One region of the Exiguobacterium sp. LL15 genome, then DNA from elsewhere that is predicted to be linked to it. Evidence: riboswitches for the same ligand, from Rfam matches in the RefSeq annotation. Region 1 holds a riboswitch; each other region holds the start of a gene.
The links. A riboswitch is a leader RNA that binds a small molecule or an ion and turns the genes downstream of it on or off. The one in region 1 is predicted to bind S-adenosylmethionine.
Positions count from the first base shown of each region.

Region 2: another riboswitch for S-adenosylmethionine. It lies ahead of NOM72_RS00385 (methionine ABC transporter ATP-binding protein); the one in region 1 lies ahead of NOM72_RS13995 (amino acid permease).
Region 3: another riboswitch for S-adenosylmethionine. It lies ahead of NOM72_RS01190 (methionine ABC transporter ATP-binding protein); the one in region 1 lies ahead of NOM72_RS13995 (amino acid permease).
Region 4: another riboswitch for S-adenosylmethionine. It lies ahead of NOM72_RS12905 (2,3-diketo-5-methylthiopentyl-1-phosphate enolase); the one in region 1 lies ahead of NOM72_RS13995 (amino acid permease).

Region 1 is NZ_JANFNX010000003.1:186,540-190,388, forward strand. Features, by position in the region: gene mmuM (homocysteine S-methyltransferase) at 1-341, opposite strand, end outside; gene NOM72_RS13995 (amino acid permease) at 316-1,719, opposite strand; SAM riboswitch class I at 1,797-1,898, opposite strand; gene NOM72_RS14000 (ketopantoate reductase family protein) at 1,935-2,852, opposite strand; gene NOM72_RS14005 (GntR family transcriptional regulator) at 3,035-3,751, shown strand; gene gntK (gluconokinase) at 3,744-3,849, shown strand, end outside.
Region 2 is NZ_JANFNX010000001.1:66,044-69,892, reverse strand. Features, by position in the region: gene NOM72_RS00395 (MetQ/NlpA family ABC transporter substrate-binding protein) at 1-657, opposite strand, end outside; gene NOM72_RS00390 (methionine ABC transporter permease) at 677-1,327, opposite strand; gene NOM72_RS00385 (methionine ABC transporter ATP-binding protein) at 1,317-2,345, opposite strand; SAM riboswitch class I at 2,432-2,535, opposite strand; SAM riboswitch class I at 2,785-2,886, shown strand; gene NOM72_RS00380 (alpha/beta hydrolase) at 2,954-3,712, shown strand; gene NOM72_RS00375 (thymidine kinase) at 3,794-3,849, opposite strand, start outside.
Region 3 is NZ_JANFNX010000001.1:255,762-259,610, forward strand. Features, by position in the region: gene NOM72_RS01180 (MetQ/NlpA family ABC transporter substrate-binding protein) at 1-144, opposite strand, end outside; gene NOM72_RS01185 (methionine ABC transporter permease) at 172-837, opposite strand; gene NOM72_RS01190 (methionine ABC transporter ATP-binding protein) at 827-1,840, opposite strand; SAM riboswitch class I at 1,925-2,030, opposite strand; gene NOM72_RS01195 (aminotransferase class I/II-fold pyridoxal phosphate-dependent enzyme) at 2,093-3,280, opposite strand; gene NOM72_RS01200 (alpha-glucosidase) at 3,429-3,849, shown strand, end outside.
Region 4 is NZ_JANFNX010000002.1:300,723-304,571, forward strand. Features, by position in the region: gene NOM72_RS12900 (2-hydroxy-3-keto-5-methylthiopentenyl-1-phosphate phosphatase) at 1-256, opposite strand, end outside; gene NOM72_RS12905 (2,3-diketo-5-methylthiopentyl-1-phosphate enolase) at 253-1,443, opposite strand; SAM riboswitch class I at 1,514-1,615, opposite strand; SAM riboswitch class I at 1,821-1,924, shown strand; gene mtnK (S-methyl-5-thioribose kinase) at 2,003-3,169, shown strand; gene mtnA (S-methyl-5-thioribose-1-phosphate isomerase) at 3,166-3,849, shown strand, end outside.

The DNA of each region.
Region 1 (3,849 bases):
ATTAATGCGTCACGCTTTCCGCTACGCGTGCGTGCGTTTTGCGCCAAGGTGACCGTTTGTCGAATCAGCGCCTGTGCTTCCTCTGTCGTGATATGACGTTGCTTGAACCCTTCGATACTTGCTTGATAGCTTGAAGTGATGGCGACATCAGCACCTACTTCAAAGTAATCACGATGGACACGCTCGATCTGTTCCGGTGCTTCGATCAAGAGACGTGCTGACCAAAGCGGGTCGTTCAGATCGAATCCCTTCTGTTCAAGTTCGGTTGCAAGGGCACCATCTAAAATGAGAAAGGGAACTTCCTGTAATCGTTGATCAACTGGATTTTTGATTCGGGACATCTTCAACACTCCGTTTCTGAGAAGAATTCGTGAACGCATGAACGATATAACAGATCACGATGAATGGAATACCACAGTACAAGGCAATTCGTTGTGTCGGATCAAATCCGATACCAATCAGAGAAATCAAACAAACGACGAAAGCGGCGATCGGTACGAATGGAAAGAGTGGTGTGCGATAGACCAATTCGTCGACCGTATGCCCTTCACGAAGAAATTGCTTCCGGAAGCGATACTGGGCAACGCTGATACTCATCCAAACGACGACGACAGCAAGACCGGAAATCGAGACGAGCGCGATATAGACACTCCCTGCTGCATAGATGCTAGACAGCAAGGCAAGTCCTCCGCCAAGCATGCTGAACAATACAGCTCGAAGTGGAACCCCACTTGGTGTCACCTGGGCGAAGAAGCGTGGAATCATACGTTCGTTCGCAAGCGACCAGAGCATCCGAGAGGCGGCGTAAAGTCCAGAGTTCGCTGCCGACAAAATCGCTGTCAAAATGACGAAGTTCATCACGTCTGCTGCGTAGGGAATTCCGATCCGTTCGAACACGGCGACGAACGGACTTTCGAGTACACCTTTCCCATCCGTTGGCAATAAGACGGCTAACACGATGATCGTACCGACGAAGAAGAGGACGAGTCGCAAGATCGTCGTCCGGATCGCAAGCGGAATCGTCCGTTTCGGATCGACTGCTTCACCCGCTGCGACACCGATCAGTTCCGTTCCCGAGTAAGCAAAATTCACGGCAAGCATCGTCATGAAGATGACGAAAGCACCATTTGGGAATAATCCACCTTCCGTTAAGGAAGAAAAGAATGGGGCTGGGCTACCATCTTGCAGTGGAATGAAGCCGACGATCGCTCCCGCACCAAGTAAAATGAACGCAATAATCGTCACGACCTTAATGGCGGAGAACCAAAACTCGACTTCAGCGAACACGCGAACCTTCAAGACGTTGATACCAAGGATCATCGCAGCGAATAAGGCACTGAACACCCAAACCGGAATCGATGGGAACCAACGTTGCATCAAAATGCCTGCTGCCGTGAATTCTGAACCAAGGGCGACCGTCCACGTCAGCCAGTAGAGCCAGGCTACTGTATAACCGGTGCCGGGTCCAATGTACTTCGTTGCGTACTTATGGAATGATCCGGTTTCCGGCATGTGCACGGCGAGTTCACCGAGACTTAACATGACTAAGTAAACGACGACGGCTCCGATCAAATACGATAAAATCGTTCCGACACGTCCTGCTTGTTCCAACGTATAACCTGTACTTAAAAATAATCCTGTTCCAATGACACCACCTAACGACAGCATGATCAGATGACGTGATTCCATCTTGCGTCGAAATGCTCCGCTCGTTTTCATGAATCCATTTCCTCCTCGTTCCACCTATTTCAAACAAAAAACGCATCCTCACGGATGCGTCGGTCGACAATTCGGAAATCTTATCGATCGGGTGCAGCACCCGCAGGAATTAGCACAGTATCTTTCGACCTGTTGCTGAGGTTTCATAGGGCCAGTCCCTCCACCTCTCTGGATAAGTATGTAATTGTTCCTAACCATATCAGAATGCAGATAATTCAGTCAACAGGCATTTCCCGATTTTTTTGATAGATCCATAAATTAGATTCAATCAGTTGAAGATGACGTGAAGAGCGTGTTTCGAGCAACGTACTAAAGAAATGTTTCACTTCGACGGGCTGACCCTTTTCCATGTCCCGTAACATTGACGATTTCATCGTGTCTTCCATTGCATGCATCTGCTTCAGCAAGACCGCTTCTACATCGTCATTAAAGACTGCGCCTTGTTCTTCCATCGCTTGCTTCGCTTCCTTCATGACGTCTTGAATCATCTGATGACCAATTGGGTCCTTGCGAATTGGACCGATGGCAGAGCGAAATAGTGTCGTCACGCCCGCAAATGTCGAAATGAAGAGGTACTTTTGCCACATGTCATCCATGATATGCATCGAGTACGCCATCGGTGCCTTCGCTTTCGCAAAACGTGTTGCAATCTCCTCTAAACGCGCTGTTGGTTTACCGGTTCGTGAACCAAACAATAGCCGATGCGACGGGCTTGTCTGTATAATACGCCCTTCTGCATCAAGCGTCGATTCAATGAAGCAAAGCCCGCCCAGTACTCGATCTTCTCCGAAGACTTCTGTTAACCGTCGTATATGCTGCATGCCGTTCAACAAAGGAATGATGTACGTCTCGCTCGAAACAAATGGCGCAAGATCCTGTAGGACATCATCCAAGTGATAGGCTTTCGTCGAAAGTAAGACGACATCAAATGTGTGATTCAGTCGCATGTCTCGTGTCACTAACTGAGGCGTGATCATAACATCACCATGAGGACTAGTGATCTGTAACCCTGTCTTTTGTAATTGTTCATAGCGCTTCGGACGAACAAGGAATGTCACCTGTTCCCCTTGCTCAGCAAGACGTCCCCCGAAATAACCTCCAACTGCTCCGGCACCTACGACTAAAACATGCATATGCATTACCTCCTTTTTAACTAATCGATTCGTTACTTACTCCTTCACCCTAACATATCGGAAACCATTTTCCTGATTCCTGCTTGAATCACTAAAATGTAAGTTAAGCGTTTGCATTTTAGAAAAAAACGTTTATACTAACTTGTATACAAGTATACTCACTTTAGAAATCAGGTGATTCCATGTCAGAACTGTTATACCCCTTGAAGTGGTTAGCAAAAGCTTCCGCTGGAGATCGTGTCGCACACGAGCTACGGATGCGCATCATTTCAGGAAAGATTGAAAGCGGTACCATTTTATCCGAAAACAAATTAGCCTCTGATTTTTCAGTCAGTCGCTCACCCGTCCGTGATGCGTTAAAGGTTCTTGCATCCGAACAATTGATTCGTCTCGAACGAATGGGAGCGGTCGTCGTCGGTTTGTCTGAGCGCGACATTCAGGAAATCTATGATGTCCGGCTACTCATTGAAACGTTCGTCTTCGAACGACTCGTCAAAATCGAACGGGCAGAACTCGTCCGTGAACTCAGTAAAATTCTCGAAATGATGAAAGTTGCCATCAAATACAAGGATGCCGATGAATTCTCCTTCCAGGACGTTCTGTTTCACGAAACAATCATCCGCTCGATTGATCATGGATATGTCAGCATGATTTGGCAAAATCTCAAACCGGTCATGGAAAGTTTCATCCTCCTATCGATGCGGGTACGATTCGAGGAAGACATCGAAGACTTCGAACGCATCCTCGCGAACCACGCCTTGTACATCGAAGCGATCGAGACAGGGGATCGTGAACGGATGGTCGCTTCCTTGCATCAGAACTTTGATGACGTCCAGGAAGTCGAAGATCTCTGGAAAACGCAACAAATGATGTCGAAAGGAGTCGATTCACATGACTGAATACATGTTAGGCGTCGATATCGGAACGACGAGTACGAAAGCGGTCTTATTTACGACAAAAGGAGAGGTCATCGGACAAACGAACGTCGGTTACCCGC
Region 2 (3,849 bases), on a different contig from region 1:
TGGTTTTGCTGTCTCGTTCTCATGAACGATCGAGTCCTTGATCGGGTTGAAGCCAGCGTCAACCGCGATGCCATTGTTGATGATAGACGCCGCGACGTCCGGTAAGACGCGTGGCGTTTGTCCGGCGACGATCGGAACGATTTTCAGCTTCTTCGGATTCTCGACGATCTTATCGACCGAACCGTTACCATCGAAGTCGTCCGGTAGCTTGATCAGACCTGCTTCTTGCAGTAACAAGAGGGCGCGTCCCATGTTCGTCGCTTCGTTCGGAACAGCGATTTTTCCGCCAGTTGGAATGTCTTTGACGTCCTTGTATTTATCCGAGTAAATCCCCATCGGTGCGATGACAGTCGTCGCAATCGGCGATAGCTTCAAGTTATGTTCTTTTTTGAAAGCGTTGAAGTAGGAAATCGTCTGGAAGGCATTGGCGTCGATCTCGCCCTCAGCCAGTGCCATGTTCGGCTGGACATAATCGGAGAACTTGACGAGCTCGATTTTGATGCCTTCCTTCTCTGCTTTTTTGGCGACATAATCCCAAACTTGTGTGTCTGAACCGCTGACACCGAGCTTGATCGTCTTTTCGTCTTCTCCTGATGCTGCGCACCCGGCAAATAAAATCGTCGTGAGTGTTGCTCCAATTGCTACTGCTTTTTTCATGGCTGAATCGCTCCCTTGATTAATGTCTTCTGATTTTTCGTGCGACGATGTTGCCTGTCGTCTGTAAGCCTTGGACTAAGATGACGAGAATCCCGACCGTGATGATCATGACTTTCGTATCAAACCGTTGATAGCCGTAAGTAATTGCTAAGTCACCCAAACCGCCACCACCGATGGCGCCTGCCATCGCCGATGCCCCGATCAAGCCGACCGTCGCGATCGTTAAGTTCAGGATGAGTGAACCGAGTGCTTCCGGTAGGAGGAAGCGGAAAATCGTTTGAAACGGTGTCGCGCCCATCGCTTCTGCTGCTTCAAGAACGCCTTTATCGACTTCGAGTAAAGAACTCTCGATCAGACGCGCCATGTACGGTGCAGCGTAAAAGACGAGCGGAACGATTGCGGCTTCTGTTCCGATCGATGTCTGAACGATCAAGCGCGTCAACGGGATGATCGCGACGAGTAAGATGATGAACGGAATCGAGCGGAAAATATTGACGATACTGTTGAAGAACGTGAACAACGGAACATTTTCAAGTAACGCTCCTTTTCGCGTGACGACAAGCAGGATACCGAGTGGTAAGCCGATCAAGGTCGAGAATAAGAGTGAGACGGATACCATCGTCATCGTCTGCAAAAATGCTGTCCAAATATCACTGTAGTTAACTAGCATCAGCGAGCACCTCCTCAACGGTTACCTGTGCCTGATCGATGTAGTGTAAGGCACGTTTCACTTCTGTCGTCTCACCGATCAGTTCAACGAGTAATGTGCCGAACGGCGTCTCCTGCAACTCCGTGATGCTACCGTGCAGGATATTGACATCGACGTCGAAGCGTTTTGCGACTTGCGACAAGAGTGGTTGTCCGGTGTGATGTCCAAGGAAGTGAATCTTATAGATTGGATGCGCATTTCGCGACTCGATCAACTGACGAATCGACGCTGGAATCTCGTCATGCATGACGGACCGTACAAAGTTCCGTGCCGTCTCGGTCTGCGGATTTGAAAAGACATCAAAGACCGTTCCTGACTCGATTAGCTTCCCAGCTTCGATGACGGCTACACGATCGCAAATCTCCCGGATGACGCCCATCTCGTGGGTAATCAAAAGAATCGTGATCCCGTACTCTGCATTGATCCGTTTTAATAACTGAAGAATATGATGTGTCGTCTGGGGATCAAGTGCTGACGTCGCTTCGTCACATAAAAGGACGGAAGGTTGCGTCGCGAGTGCCCGGGCGATACCAACGCGCTGTTTCTGCCCACCCGACAATTGATCTGGATAATGATCCGCCTTGTCCGCGAGATCGACGAATTCGAGCAACTCCGTCACCCGACGGCGAATCTCATCTTTCTTGACGCCTGCGAGAACGAGTGGTTTTGCAACGTTCGTAAAGACCGTGTTCGCATTCAATAGATTGAAGTGCTGAAAGATCATTCCAATCCGTTGTTTTGCTTGGCGTAATTTTTTCGGAGACAGTTGCGTTAAATCTTCCCCATCGACCGTCACCGTTCCTGACGTCGGTCGTTCTAACAGATTGACACAGCGGAGCAGTGAACTTTTCCCGGCACCGCTAAAGCCGATGACACCAAAGATTTCGCCTTTCTCGATTGTCAGGTCGACACCGTCGAGCGCTGCAATCGTCTGATCTTTCGTGACGTACGTTTTTTTGACTTGATGAAATGCAATCATTCCGTTTTCCCCCTTCATTCAACAAAAAAGGTCCCTTCTTGAGAAACAAGAAGAGACCTGGATCCGCACAGTGGCAGAATCCACTCCACTCATCTCTCAGACATCTGTCTGATGGAATTGGCACAGTGCTCATAATGAGTCTGTTGCCGAGGTTTCGTAGGGCCAGTCCCTCCACCTCTCTGGATAAGTATTGCGGTATGAAATTCGTATGTGTGTTGTTGCGTTGTTGCTTATGTCGTAAAACTAATTTTTACATTACGGGTCGAAACTTTAAAAGTCAACCAACTTTGCAAAAATAATCCATTTGGCGCATATCGATGGATTTACAAGTTATGAATTAGCTTAATGAACGGATCACGATTCGTCAAGAAAGATTTGACAAGTCATTTTTGGTCGTGCTACCATCGTTTCAATGATTATTCCGACAATTCCAATATGATATTTATCAAGAGTGAACGAGAGACCTGGCTCTATGACTTCACGGCAACCTGCAATTTGTAAGGTGCTCCGACCAGCAAAGCGCGGCTTTGGATGATACGGTGAAAAACTCGTGGGCGTCCAAGCAGTGACGTCGACGAGTTTTTTTCATGAATGGAGGAAAAATAGTAATGATGAACTATCCTGTATTGACTGGTGCTGAAGCGTTTTATTTTCAAGGTGGATCGATCGGCATTCTAATCTGTCATGGTTTTAACGCCACTCCGCAAAGTGTCCGGGACGTCGGTGAGGCATTCGCTGCTGAAGGTTTTACCGTCTATGCCCCGCGCTTACGTGGACATGGAACGAACGTCCGCGAGTTCGAACAATCGACTGCTCGATGTTGGAAGCAAAGCCTGCAAGACGGCTATGAACGTTTACAAGAAACATGCGATCAAGTCTTCGTCATCGGTCAATCGATGGGTGCGACGCTTGCGCTGTCGCTCGCCGCTGACGGGATTCCGTTTGCCGGCATCATTACGATCAATGCCGCACTCTCCGTTCCATCCTATGAATCACTTTCGTTCGAGGACGGTCCAGAGTATTTACCGGAAGGCGCACCGGACATTAAGCGAGCAGCCTTTGAAATCATCTATGATCTTGTTCCGAGCCGTTGTGCGTTCGAACTTGTTCGCCTAATGGATGAAACAAAAGGACGCCTTGGATCGATCCTTCTACCGACATTGATTCTTTACTCAGCGACCGATCACGTCGTTCCACCTTCGAGCTCGGATTATCTGCACCAGCACATCGGAACAAATGATAAACGAAGCTACTGTTTACTGAACTCGTATCACGTTGCGACACTCGATCATGATCAGGATTTGATTGTTCGTGAGACGATTCGCTTTATCGAACAATCGTGTCAGTTTTCGCAAGAAACAGGCTGAATCAAAAAAACAGCTATTCGTTTCCATATGGAAGCAAATAGCTGCTACATCAAAGGACGACCATCATCGGTACGTCTTTTTTTAATTTTCTTGGTGCTGCACCGATTGGAGCGGCTTCGGTTTTCCAGGTACCTCAT
Region 3 (3,849 bases), on a different contig from region 1:
TTGTTTGACCATGTCGCTATACGGACCGCTCGTCGCCCCGATCTTGATCGTCTTGTCTTTTTCATCAGCGCTGCTGTCTCCACATCCTGCGAGGACTCCTGCACCGAGTAAGGCTGTTGCTAAAAAGGCATATCGTTTTTTCATGATTGCACTCTCCCTTTGCATGTATGATTAGCGTTTATCTGTTTTTCGCGCCAGTTGATTGCCAAGTGCTTGAATACTTTGAACGATGACGATGAGCACGACGATCGTCACGATCATGATGAGATTATCGTAGCGATAGTAACCGAAACGGATCGCGAGGTCACCAACACCACCGCCGCCGACGATACCAGCCATCGCTGAGAAGCCGATCAAGCTGATCGTCGTTAATGTGATGCCCTGAATGATGCCAGGGAGTGCTTCCGGTAAGAGGACACTGACGATGATCCGCAAGGGTTTCGCCCCACATGCTTCTGCTGCTTCAATCAAACCAGGCGGAATCTCGCGGAGTGATGTTTCGACAAGGCGTGCGAGAAACGGAATCGCTGCGACACTAAGGCTGACGGACGCTGCCGTCGGACCGATTGTATTGTCGAGTAAGAACTTCGTCAACGGAATGAGGGCAACCAGCAAGATGATGAACGGTAGCGACCGGACGATGTTGACGACGAAGTCAAGAACACGGCGGACGGCAAGGTTTTGAAAAAATAATCCGCGGTCGGTGACGAACAAGAGAATTCCGAGCGGAATCCCGACGACCAATGCGAAAGCAAGTGAAATTCCGACCATCCATGCTGTCTCGCCGAGTGCCTTCAAGAGTTCAGGTAACATCGTTTGAATACGATCAAGCCACATCCTGAATCACCTCGAGTGCATGAAGTTCCGTCGCGAGCCAGTCGAGGGCAGGAGCGATTTGATCGGATGATCCCGTCAAGCTGACAATGAGGACACCGAAGGCGACGTCTTGAATATAGTCGACCTTGCCGTGCAAGATACTGACTGAGATATCGTAACGGCGGATCGCTTCTGATAACGTACTCTCACCGGTCTTCTCGCCCGTGAACTGCAAGCGGATGATCTTGCCTGGGGTTGCCTGTAAGATGCGTTCCGGCAATTCGATTTGTAGTGCCGTATCGACGTAATGTTGCGTCACCGGATGCTTAGCTTGACTGAACAAGTCATAGGTTGAGGCGACTTCAACGACTTCACCTTGCGACATGACCGCGACACGATGGCAAATCTGTTTGACGACATCAATCTCATGCGTGATGAGGACGATCGTCAACCCGAGTCGTTCATTCAAATCCTTCAGCAGTTCAAGGATCTGTAGTGTCGTAACGGGGTCAAGAGCGGATGTCGCTTCATCACATAACAAGACGGTCGGATTGTTTGCGAGTGCCCGGGCAATCCCGACGCGCTGTTTCTGCCCACCGCTTAATTGACTCGGGAAGTTCGTCTCAAATCCTTCAAGTCCGACGAGCGAGACGAGTTCGCGAATCCGCTCCGGGAAATCTGCTCGTTTGACGCCAGCGGCCTTGAGCGCAAAAGCGATGTTATCCGCGACGTTGCGCGACTGGATCAATTGGAAATGCTGAAAGATCATTCCTGTCCGCAAGCGAAGTTGACGCAAATCTGTTTTTGACATCCCGCCGAGCGAGACACCGTCGACCTTGACGGTTCCTTGTGTCGGATGCTCGAGCCCGTTGATTAGGCGAAGCAACGTACTTTTACCGGCACCAGACTCGCCAATGATTCCGAAGATTTCTCCTTTTTGAATCGTCAAATCGACATCCCGTAATGCAAAAATCGGGGTCCGATCTCGAACGAACCGTTTTGTAATATGTTTGAATTCAATCATCCGCTCATCTCCTCATACAAAAAAAGTCGCTTTTTCCTAGTAGCGGAGCAACCAGAAAAAAGCGACGAAAGTGTAAGATTTCGTAACTTATCTCTCAGAATGAAAATCATTCTGTAGGATGTGGCACCGTTCCTTACAGGTGGTTGCCGGACGTCGTTGGGCCTAATCCCTCGGTCGCTCTCGATAAGTAGTTATGCTGTTGGGACTTACTTTAACGGAAATGATTCCCATCTGTCAAATGTTTTTTCAGAATTATTCCGCAACAGGTGTCCGGAACAGGTTGAGCGTTCCGATTCGATCGACGGCTTCTTCTAGACGTTCAACGTCAGCAATCAAGCTGATCCGGACGTAGCCTTCACCGTATTCGCCGAAGAAGGATCCAGGGGTCACAGCGACATGTGCTTCGTCAAGTAGATGATCGGTGAAGCTTTGGGACGTATAACCTTCCGGAACAGGAAGCCAGACGAAGAAGGAACCGCCCGGTCGTGGTCCACTCCAACCGATCGCATCGAGTTTTGCGAACAACGCATCGCGTCGTGTTTCATACAAGCGACTTAACTCACGGACGCACGTCTGGTCACTCGTGAGGGCGACGGTCGCCGCATGCTGAATCGGTGTGAAGGCACTGACGTAGAGATGTTCTTGGTACGTTTCGATGCTTGAGATGACGGACGGATTTCCGATGGCAAAGGCAATCCGGAAGCCGGACATGTTGAAGCGTTTCGAGAGTGAGAACAATTCGATCCCGACGTCTTTTGCACCTTCCGTCTGCAAGAAACTTCGCGTCGGACCATCGAAACTGATACCGCCGTATGCTAAGTCATGAACGACACAGATATCATGGGCATCGGCGAAAGCGACTGTCTGTTCGAAGGCTTCTGCCGTCGCGGTCGCACCCGTCGGATTACTCGGATAGTTGAGGAACAACATCCGGGCACGCTCAACGTCCGTCGTATCAAGTAAGTCATAATCCGGCAAGAAATCATTTTTCTCGAGCAACGGAAGCGTAATCGGGTAAGCGCCAGCAAGTGCTGCACCAGACAGGTAATCCGGGTATCCTGGATCCGGGACGATGACACCTTCTCCAGGGTTGACGATCGTCTGCGGTAAGGCGACGATTCCGGCTTTACTGCCGAGGAGAATCGCGACTTCCGTTGCCGGATCGATCGTGACACCGAATTCAGTCGCGTAAAAGTTTGCGACAGCTTGTTTTAGAAAATCATGTCCACGAAATGGTGGATATTGAAGGTTCGTTGGCTCGTCGATGGCTTGTTTTAAGGCATCGAGAATATGTACAGGCGTCGTTTGGTCGGGTGTTCCTTGACCGAGTGTGATGACATCATGTCCGGCAGCTTTTACAGCACCGATTCGGTTCGCAAGTTCAGCGAAGACGGGAGCAGGAAGCCGATCAATGGCGATGGATGGAGCGAAATGTTTCATGGATGAATGCCTCCTTCGTGGTATTGTCGTCAAGGATAACGAATATTCAGTCAAAAGAAAAGAACTTTTTCGAAATTTAAAAAAATTGTCGGATAAACAGGTACAGATAAGTGGAGCGGGAATAAAGAGTAGGGAGAGGAGTGGGAAGATGAAGCGAGCTAACTGGAAAGAGGCAGTCGTCTATCAAGTCTACTGGCGTAGCTTTAAAGATTCGAACGGGGATGGGATCGGTGATTTAAGAGGTGTCATCGAGAAGCTTGATTACATCGCTTCACTTGGTGTCGATGTCGTGTGGCTGAATCCATGTTATCGTTCCCCGGACGTCGATAACGGCTATGATATTGCCGATTATTACGAGATCATGAAAAAAGCGGGAACGATGGGAGATCTCCAGGAGTTGATCACGGCTGCTCATGCCCGTGGATTAAAGATCATTCTCGATTTAGTCGTGAACCATACGAGTGACCAGCATGCCTGGTTCCGTCAGTCATGTGAGCGGATCAACGATAAGGATGACTGGTACATCTGGAAAGACGGCACGAAAGAGACGCCTCCGAACAACTGGCGCT
Region 4 (3,849 bases), on a different contig from region 1:
TGTACTGCAGTAACTCCGAAAATCCGTCGCGAATAACCGCGCGCTCCAACAAAAAGTCAAGATAGGCTGCTTTCCCGTCAGACGGCAGAAGTGCGAACATTTGCCCGACACCACTCTGAATCGATAGCGTCCGGTCGAGTACGCCGTGTTTTAACGGTTCGAAGTCACTCGCTGGCGCAAATGCCTGCATGAGTGCGATGATATTATCTTGCGTCGTCACTGTCCCGTCGAAGTCACAGAGAATCCGTACGGTCATGACTTGATCCCCCAAGCGTCGAGGGCGATCCGTAATTCTTCATGACGCGATGCTGCCGCCGATAGGGATTCATTTGCGAGTGCCGCATCGAGTGCCTGACGGAAAGCAATGACACCAGCCGCAGCACCTTGCGGATGACCATGTACGCCGCCACCGGCGTTGATGACGGAATCGATCCCGAAGTCCCGTACGAGTTGAGCGACGAGTCCAGGATGAATACCGGCTGAAGGAACCGGGAAGATCGATTTCGTCTGACCGAGACGGGTCGCTTCGACCGCGATGCCACGAGCGACATCCTTTGGTAAAGCGACATTGCCGTAAGGAGACGGGAATAGCGTCAAGTCTGCTCCAGCAGCACGCGGTAATGTGCCGAGTAAGACAGGGGCTGCGACTCCGTGATTCGGGCTAGCGATCAACGCACCGCTATATGCCGGATGATTGAAGATCGGAACGTTGATTTCCGGATCACTTGCCAGTTCGCGTAAGACGTCGAGTCCGTATGTGAAGGTATTCAGCAAGAAAGCAGTCGCTCCAGCGTCAATCAATCGCTTGGCTTGATCCTTGAGCGTAAAGACGGGACCGCTGAGTGTGATCGCATATAACGCACGTTTACCAGTCCGGTGGAAGTGAGCATCGATGACCTCACGTCCAATTCGTGCCCGGTCAATCGTCGGTGTCAACGGATTGTCGTATAGGATCTCATCGTCTTTGACGAGATCAATCCCACCAGCGAGTTGTCCTTCGAGTTGATCACGAAGGAACGATAAATCGCGTCCGATGACTCCTTTGAAGATGCTCATTAACAATGGGCGATCTTCGACACCGATCAAGGAACGGACCCCTTCGATCCCGAATTTCGCACCTGGAAAGTCCGACGTAAATGTATCGGGTAGTAGCAATTCCGTTAATTTGATTTCACCGTCGAGTGAGAGTTTCCCGAAGACGGTCGTCAGAATCGCAGAAAAGTCGCGCGACACGTTATGTTCCGGATAACGAATCGTGATATATCCTTTGCCATCGCGCTCTTCGGTATGTACGACTTCCCCTTTGAACGAGGCGAGTTGTTGTTGTTCGAGATGATTCAGTTCTGTCCAAGAACCGACTGTCAGACCAAGCGCGAGTTGTTCAGCGCGTTGCTCGAGTCGATCACGGGCAGTCAATTGATAAGTAGCAGTGATATAAGCCATGTCTTTCCTCCTTCAACAAAAAAATGGTCTCTCGTCAGCGACAAGAGACCATGAATGATTCGAACGTGGACTCTTATCTGTCAGCTTAGTAGCTGCAAGAATTAGCACCGTGCCAAAAGGTCGGTTGCTGCGACATCGTAGGGCTTGTCCCTCCGTCTGCTCTTGATAAGAATTGGATGAAATTGTGAAATCTAATTGCAATTTTTACATGAGAATCGTGACTTGTCAAACTATTTTTAGAAAATTTATTTTTTTGGAAATACTCTTTCTATAGATGACTTAAAAATGATGTCCGTTTCTGCTTGATTTCGATTTGACAGCGAGGAAGTCGATTGCGTAAGATTCAAATCAATATCACACACGACAACTACATACGACTCTTATCGCGAGTTGGCAGAGGGAATTGGCCCGATGACGCCGCAGCAACCGACCACTGGGCACGGTGCTACATCCAACAGACGTTTCGTCTGAGAGATAAGAGGACGCAGTGACTTTCCTGCGCCTCTTTTCGATGACGAAAAGAGGCGCTTTTTCGTGTATCACATAGGGGGAAACTGATATGACATACAAAGCATTCACAGAACAGGACGCGATTGATCGTGTTCGAACATTAGGACTGATTGGCGACGGAGCCGTCGAAGCAGAAGAGATTGGCGATGGGAATCTTAACCTCGTTTTCCGAATTCGAGAAGGTGAACATCGATTGATTCTAAAACAAGCACTCCCGTACGCAAAAATCGTCGGTGAGAGCTGGCCGTTATCACTCGAACGGGCGTGGATCGAGCAATCCGCACTCCGTGAATTTGCACGGCATGCCGTGCCGTTCGTACCGCGTGTCTTTCATGCCAGTCACGAAGAGGCGTATACGGTCATGGAAGATCTTTCACATCTGACGATCGTTCGAAGCGGTTTACTCGCAGGTGAACAGTATCCGTTGCTTGCGGAACATATTGGTTCTTATCTCGCTCGGACGTTATTCCATACATCGGACTTTGCGCTTGGTCCGGTTGAAAAGAAACGTGTCGCCCGAACGTACTACAATCCAGACTTGTGCGACATCACGGAAAAATTAATCTTCACGGATCCGTTCCATGATGCGGAGACGAACGAGATTGAAGCCGGACTCGAAGAAGAAGTGGCACGTCTATGGGCAGACGATGAGTTGAAACGCGAAGTCGCAAAACTCGAAGCGCTCTTCATCACGAAAGGAGATGCATTGCTGCACGGCGATCTACATACAGGAAGCATCTTCGCCTCAGCGACGGAAACGAAAGTCATCGATCCAGAATTCGCCTTTTATGGTCCATTTGGATTCGATGTCGGACAGTTCATCGCCCACTTATTCTTCGCGGCATATCCGGATTACCCTACACGACGTGACGCCCGAATCAAGGATATCGATACGTTCTGGCTGACGTTCGCTTCGACGTTCCGTGCATTATGGGAACGGGAAGCCGTCGAACCGTTCCAGGCATCAGGACTCGTCGATGATGTACTGAGCACGATCTTGCAGGATGCCCTTGGCTTTGCCGGTTGCGAATTGATTCGGCGGACGATTGGTCTTGCACCGGTCGCTGATTTAGAATCAATCGATTCAACGACGGAACGCTTAGAGCGGAAACGTCACGCTCTTCGTCTAGGAGCGGCGTTAATCAAACGCCGTACAGAATGCCGGACATTCGATGATTTACGAAACTTTGACGTAACGGAGGAACTCAGCCGATGACTACATTCGTTCAAAGTATCCGTTACGAAGATCGTGTCTTGACGATTCTCGATCAGACACGTCTACCGCAAGAAGAGCACTATGAAGTCATTACGGATCTCGCGCAAGCGGTTGAGGCGATTAAACAACTACGTGTCCGGGGCGCGCCTGCGATCAGTTTATTTGGGGGATTCGTGCTCGTTCAAGAAGCATACCGGTTTGAAGCGGCGCTTCCGGTCTACAAGCAAGCCTTGCTTGAGACATCGGCGATGTTACTCGCGACACGACCGACGGCCGTCAACTTGCGAAATGTCCTCGATCAATTGAATCCAATCATTCAAGACGGGACGTCGGTAGAAGAGATTCGCGAACGGTTGGAAAAACGGACGGTCGCCTTATACGACCAGGATGCGCAGACGTCACGTCAAATCGGGATTCATGCACTGGAATTGTTCCAGTCAGGCGACCGGATCCTAACGATTTGTAATGCTGGATCGATTGCGACCGCTGCTTATGGAACGGCACTTGCGCCGTTCTACATCGCAAAAGAACGCGGCATCGAATTATCCGTTTTTGCGAGTGAGACGCGACCGTTACTGCAGGGAGCACGATTGACGACATGGGAACTGCAACGTGCCGGCATCGATGTCACGTTAATTACGGACAACATGGTCGCCCATACGCTGAAAGAAAAACAGATC